2 regions of the Lentzea sp. NPDC051838 genome follow, and region 2 is predicted to be linked to the other one. Evidence: riboswitches for the same ligand, from Rfam matches in the RefSeq annotation. Region 2 holds a riboswitch; the other holds the start of a gene.

Region 1 (3,403 bases), on a different contig from region 2:
CCGCGCGGATCCCCTTGTCCCGCAACGCCTGCGCGTACCCGCTGGACAGCCTGTCGATCTCGGCGAACGTGAACGAGCCACCGGGATCGAACGTCCACGCCGTTCTGTCCGGCCATCTCACAGCGGCCGTCCGCAGCATCGCGATCACTGGTTGAAGTCTTTCCGCGGCGCCTCGTTCTCCCCGGACAGGCTCGTCTGCAGGGCGTGCTCAACCTCCGTGGCGAGGGCCTGGTCGAGCGTCGAGTCGTAACCCTGGTCGATGGCACGTTTCGCGAGCAATGCGGCGACCGGAGGCTGAGCGATGATGCGCCGCGCGAGCTTCATCGCGTGCTTCTCGTGGTCGTAGACGTCCCGGTAGACCACCCCGAGCTGCAACAGCCTGTTGCCGGTGATCTGTTCACCCAGCAGCAGCCATTCCTTGGCCTGGTGCGGCCCCACCAGCTTCGGCAGCAGACTGGAGATACCTCCCGTCACGCTGAGACCGACCCCCACTTCGGGAAACCCGAACTTCGCGTCAGCCGTCACGATGAGGTCGCATCCCAGCGCGAACTCCGCGCCCGCACCGAGCGCGTACCCGTGCACCGCCGCGATCACGATGCCGGGGTAGTCGCGGATCGCCCGCGTCACGTCCTGGATGCGTTCCAGCCGGGCCCGCGTCTCGTCCTCGGTCTCGACCGGCACCGGTTCCTTGAGGTCGTGGCCGGCGCAGAACGACTTGCCCCGCCCCGCCAGCACGACCACGCGCGCCCCGTCCTCGCGGGCACGGCCGAAGGCTGCCAGCAAGTCCTCGACCAGGGCCGGGACCACGGCGTTCAGCCGTTCCGGACGGTTCAGGTGCACCTGCGCGACGCCCTCGGCACAGGAGTAGTCGACGGTCATCTCTCCCCTTCGATCGATCGATCGATTGAGTCCGACGCTAGAGTGAGCGAGTCAGGTCGGTCAAGGGAGGCGTCACATGTCGACTGAGGAGCGGGTCCGCGAGGCGGCGGTGGCGTTGTTCGCCGAACGCGGGTTCCACGGCACCGGCATCCGCGACCTCGCACAGGCCGCCGGGCTGTCGTCGGCGACGCTCTACCACTACATGGGCACCAAGGAAGATCTGCTCGCCGAGATCATGCGCACGAGCCTGACCGCGTTGATCGCCGAGGCCGAGAAGATCACCGGTGACCCGAGGGAACGGCTCGTCGCATTGGTCAAGATGCACGTCCAGGCTCACGCCGAGAAGCCGCGCGAGACCACGGTCGTGGACGGCGAGATGCGCGCGCTGACCGGCGAAAGGCGCGCGGAGATCGTGGCGTTGCGCGACCGGTACGAGCGGTTCTGGCAGAACGCGATCGTCGACAGCCTGAAGGCTCGTCAGCTGTCAACAGCGGATCCGAGCATCGCTCGTCTGGCGTTGCTGGAGATGTGCAGCGGGGTGTCGCGGTGGTACTCCCCTGAAGGACCGGTCAAGTTGAGCGATCTCACCGTCCAGTACGCGGACATGGCGCTGGGCATGCTCGGCGCGTCCCGCTAGTCTCGATCACGCCAGCGGTTCACTCAGGTTCGCTTGAGTGGAGCAAAAGGGAACCCGGTGCGAGTCCGGGACTGCCCCGCAGCGGTGAGTGGGAACGAAAGCCGTCATACGCACTGGAGAAATCCGGGAAGCGACGGCCGGTAGGAGCGCGATGTACGCCCACGAGTCCGAAGACCTGCCGCCGGTCCGCGCACCGACCGGTGCGCGGTGCACCGGAGCCTCTCGGGCGGGCTGACGGGCGACCTCTGGGCTGCCTCGTGGGTTTCCGGTGCGTTCCGCACGCTCGCGAGGAGAGAGCTTGTGACCATCGGCAGCACCGTTTTCGGCTATCCCCGCATCGGACCGATGCGCCAGCTGAAGCGCGCCGTGGAGCAGTACTGGTCCGGCAAGATCGACGAAGCCACCCTGCAGGCCACCGCACGTGGGCTGCGCGCCGAGACCTGGGCCGAACTGTCCGAACTGGACTCGATTCCGTCCGGCACGTTCTCGTTCTACGACCACGTGCTCGACACGGCGTTCCTGTTCGACGCCGTGCCGCAACGGCACCGCGACCTGGGTCTGTCCGAACTGGACACCTACTTCGCCGCGGCACGAGGCCGCGACGGTGCCGCTGCTCTGGAACTCACGAAGTGGTTCGACACCAACTACCACTACCTGGTGCCGGAACTGGGCCCTGACACCGAGTTCCGGCTCGCCGGCGACAAGCCGATCGCGGAGTACCGCGAGGCGCTGGAGCTCGGCTTCACGACCCGGCCGGTGCTGCTCGGCCCGGTGACGTTCCTGCTGCTGGCCAAGAGCACGGTCCCGGGCTTCGAGCCACTGACTCTGCTGGACCGCCTGCTGGAGGCCTACGTCGAGCTGCTCGGCCGGCTGCGGGTCGAGGGCGTCGAGTGGGTGCAGCTGGACGAACCGGCGTTCGCCGCCGACCGCACACCCGCCGAGCTCAACGCGTTGCGGCGCACGTACCGGACGTTGAGCGGCCTGCCAGGACGGCCGAAGCTGCTCGTCACCGGCTACTACGGCGACCTGGGGCCCGCGCTGCCGATCCTGGCCGAGTCGCAGGTCGAGGCGATCGGGGTCGACCTGGTCAGCGCACCGGACACCTCGTTCGCCATTCCGGCGTTGCGCGACAAGACATTGGTCGCCGGCCTGGTCGACGGGCGCAACGTGTGGCGCACCGACCTGCACGCCGCGCTGTCCAAGGCCGCGTCGCTGCTGGGTTCCGCGCGCGAGGTCGTAGTGTCGTCGTCCACGTTGCTGCACGTGCCGTACGACCTGGAGTTCGAGCAGCTCGACGCTGACGTGCGGGCACGGCTGGCGTTCGCACGGCAGAAGGTGCGCGAGGTCGTCGTGCTGGGCAGGGCTTTGCGCGACGGAGCGGACGGCGCGTGGGCGGACGAGGCTCAGCGTCAGGTTCCCAGTCCCCGTCGCGATGATCATGTGCGGGCTCGCATCCAGTCGTTGCGGCCGGAGAACCAGGTTCGGGCGCCGTACGAGGACCGGGCGGCGGCCCAGCAGGCACGGCTCGGCCTGCCGCCGCTCGCGACCACGACGATCGGCTCGTTCCCGCAGACCGGCGACATCCGCAAGGCCCGCGCGGCGGTCAGGAGCGGCGAGATCACCCCGGCTGACTACGACCAGCGCATGCGGGACGAGATCTCGCGGGTGATCGACCTGCAGGAGGACATCGGCCTGGACGTGCTCGTGCACGGCGAACCCGAGCGCAACGACATGGTCCAATACTTCGCCGAGCACCTCGAAGGCTTCGCCAGCACCGAGTTCGGCTGGGTGCAGTCCTACGGGTCGCGGTGCGTGCGGCCGCCGATCATCCACGGTGACGTGTCACGGCCTCGCCCGATCACGGTGCCGTGGAGCACCTACGCGCAG
Region 2 (3,403 bases):
GACACGAGGAGCAGCAGAGCGCAGAGGGCGGTTCTCAAGGGGTGACCTCCTGGTCGAACAGGAGCTGGGGAACTCCTGTGGTGGGGTGGGGCACGACGTGTGCCGTGACGTGGAAGACCTTGGCGATCAGCTCGGGCGACAGGACTTCGGCGGGCGTGCCGGACGCGACCAGGCGGCCTTCGTCGAGCACGCACAACCTGTCGCAGTAGGACGCGGCGAGGTTCAGGTCGTGCAGCACGGTCAGCACCGTGATGCCGAGGCCGCGCGCCAACGCCAGCACGTCGAGCTGGTGGCGGATGTCGAGGTGGTTCGTGGGCTCGTCCAGCACGAGGACGCGCGGTTCCTGGGCGATGGCACGGGCGATGAGCACGCGTTGACGTTCGCCGCCGGAGAGGCTGAGGAAGCTGCGCGACGCGAGGTGCGAGATGTCCACTGTGGCCAGTGCCTCGCGCACGACCTCCACGTCGCGCGGGGAGCGTTCGTGCGGCAGGCGACCCATCTCCACGACCTCGGCGACCGTGAAGTCGAACTCGACCTGCGACTCCTGCGTCAGAGCGGCCAGATGACGAGCCAGGTCGCGTCGCTTGTGGACATCGGCGCCGTCGATGAGCACGGCACCGGAGTCCGGCTTCAGAGCCCGGTAGACGCAGCGCAACGTCGTGGACTTGCCACTGCCGTTCGGGCCGACGATGCCGACGACCTCGTTCTGAGCAGCCAGCGAGATGTCCGAGATGATGTTCGAGACGGTGACGCCGGAGACCTCGATGCGCATCAACGGCCTCCGAAGACGTAGGACTTGCGGCGCATGAGCAAGATGAAGCACGGCACGCCGATCGCGGCCGTGATGACGCCGAGCGGGAGCTCTTCCGGCGCGGCCAGCATGCGGGCGGCCACGTCCACCCACACCAGGAACGACGCTCCGGCAAGGGGTGCGAGCGGCAGCACGCGCCGGTGGTCCGCGCCCACGACCATGCGGGTGAGGTGCGGCAGCATCAGGCCGACGAAGCCCACCGCGCCGCTGACCGCCACCAGCACACCGGTGATGCCGGCCGTGACGATGAACAGCTGCGTGCGGAACCGGTTGACCGGGACACCCAGTGTGGTCGCGGTCTCGTCCCCCATCGCCAATGCGTTGAGCTGCCGCGCCCTGGTCATCAAGTACGCGATCCCGGCCAGCGTGACGACACCGGCGACCGGAAGCTGCTGCCAGGTCGCGCCTCCGAGGCTGCCCAGCAACCAGAACATCGCCGCCCGCGCCGCCTCCCCGTGCGGTGCCTGGAAGACGAGCAGCATCGCCACCGCGGAGAACCCGTACGCCAGCGCGGTTCCGGTCAGCACCAGCCGCAACGGTGTGAGCCCGCGGCTCGTGCGCGCGGTGAGGTAGACCAGCGCGGTGGCGCCGAGCCCGGTGAGGAACGCTCCCGTGGACAACGCGTAGACCCCCAGACCCGACAACACTCCGAGGGTCGCCACGGCCGTCGCCCCGACGCTGGCGCCGGATGAGATGCCGAGCACATAAGGGTCTGCGAGCGCGTTGCGGACCATGGCCTGGATCGCCACACCGACCGTGCTCAAACCAGCGCCCACGACTGCGGCGAGCAGCACGCGAGGCAGCCGGATGTCCCAGACGATGTGGTACTGGCCCGCATCTGCGGCGGAGATCACTCCGCCGGTGATGGCGGCGTGCAGGAGCTCGACGGTCTGCCCGAACGGAATGCTGACGGGGCCGAGCGAGACGCCCGCCACAACGCTGACGACGAGCACGCCGACGAGCGCGCAGATCTTCCCGATCACTGGTTCCCTTCCCGCAGTCCACGGCAGGAGAGTTGCGTTTGGTCTGCCGTGTGCGGGTATTCGGGCTCACCCTCCATCAGGAGGGCCTACCGTTGCGGGTCAGCGCCGGACTTCGACCGGACTTCCCCCACGCACGACCCACGCATGCTAACCCGAAGGCAGGTCCACCGACGCATGGCTGAGTTACCCGGCCGGGCACGCGAAGCAGGCGTCCTGCGCGGAATGCTGGCAGCGGACGGCGCCCGGTGCGTCGTGGTCACCGGTGAACCGGGGATCGGCAAGAGCAGACTGCTGGCGGAGCTGACGACGCTCGCGACGGGCTGGATGGTCCGCGGCGCACGCGCGGCGGAGTTCGAGTCCCACGTCCCGTTCGGAGTGTTCGTCACCGCCCTCGACGACCTTCTGGAACCGGCCGCGTTGGCCGTACTGGGTCCCGAACGGCTCGGGCTGCTCGCGACGATCTTCCCGGCGATCCCGGCGGACGGCCCGACGGACCTGGTCGACGCGGAGCGGTACCGGTTGCACAGGGCCGTCCGCGCACTGCTGGAGCTGCTCGCCGAACCGTCCGGACTGGTGCTCGTGCTCGACGACCTGCACTGGGCGGACGAGGGTTCGGTGGAACTGCTCGACTTCCTGTTGCGGCACCCGCCACACGGACGCGTACTGCTGGCGTTGGCGAGCAGGCCTCGGCAGACCTCGTCCCGACTGTGGCACGCGTTGTCGCGCGCCACCGCGGACGGCGTGGCCGACCTGCTGGAGCTCGCGCCGCTGAACCGGGCCGACGCCGATCTGCTCCTCCCCGTACAGCTCAGCCGGGCCCGGCGCGAGGAGATCCACCTGGCGGGCGCGGGAAACCCGTTCTACCTGGAGGCGTTGGTGCGAGCCGACGCGAACGGCCTGCCGGTGGCGGTCCACGCGGTGCTCGCCGCCGAACTGGCCGCGTTGACACCGCAGGAACAGCTCGTCGCCCACGCGGCTGCGGTCGTCGGCGACGACTTCGACGCCGACTCGCTCGCCGAGATCGCGGCGCTGGCACCCGAGTCGGTGCTGACCGCGCTCGACCGGCTCGCCGAACGGGACCTGGTGCGGCTGGACGCCTCCGGCCGGTTCCGCTACCGCCACCCGCTCGTGCGCAGCGTCGCCTACCAGGACGCGGGTCCCGGCTGGCGGCTCCGGGCACACGCCAGGGCCGCGGTGGCGTTGCGCCGTCGTGGCGCGCCTGCCGCGGAGTTCGCCCGGCACGTGGAGCGGTCCGCCGCTCGGGGCGACCTCGACGCGGTCGCGGTGCTCGGCGAGGCGGCCGAGGCGACGATGCACTCCACTCCTGCGACGGCCGCGCACTTCCTGCGGGCGGCCATCAGGCTGCTGCCCGACGCGGAATCGGCCACGCCACAACGACTTCTGCTGCTCGGGCGACTCGCCCAGGCGCTCGGAGCCACCGGAGATCTGCGGCAGGCGAGCGAGACGATGCACGAGGTGCTGCGGTTGCTGCCAGTCGAACTGACGGCCGCACGGGCGCAGACGGTACGGCTCTGCGCGACGGTGGAACGGCTGCTTGGGCGTTATCCCGAGGCCACGGCGATGTTGCGCACCGAGTGGCGGCGGATCG

Evidence for each region. Region 2 has a riboswitch for cobalamin ahead of AB0M24_RS29560 (iron ABC transporter permease). Riboswitches for the same ligand answer to the same signal wherever they lie in the genome.
Region 1: it holds a riboswitch for cobalamin, as region 2 does, so the genes downstream of both, metE (5-methyltetrahydropteroyltriglutamate--homocysteine S-methyltransferase) here and AB0M24_RS29560 (iron ABC transporter permease) in region 2, are expected to answer to the same signal.

What each region holds. Positions count from the first base shown of each region.
Region 1 covers NZ_JBFAYI010000008.1:80,595-83,997, reverse strand. The annotation lists gene AB0M24_RS20310 (AMP-binding protein) at 1-139, opposite strand, end outside; gene AB0M24_RS20305 (enoyl-CoA hydratase/isomerase family protein) at 145-879, opposite strand; gene AB0M24_RS20300 (TetR/AcrR family transcriptional regulator) at 956-1,516, shown strand; cobalamin riboswitch at 1,515-1,714, shown strand; gene metE (5-methyltetrahydropteroyltriglutamate--homocysteine S-methyltransferase) at 1,817-3,403, shown strand, end outside.
Region 2 covers NZ_JBFAYI010000016.1:130,679-134,081, reverse strand. The annotation lists gene AB0M24_RS29570 (ABC transporter substrate-binding protein) at 1-38, opposite strand, end outside; gene AB0M24_RS29565 (ABC transporter ATP-binding protein) at 35-772, opposite strand; gene AB0M24_RS29560 (iron ABC transporter permease) at 772-1,794, opposite strand; cobalamin riboswitch at 1,828-1,951, opposite strand; gene AB0M24_RS29555 (AAA family ATPase) at 1,969-3,403, shown strand, end outside.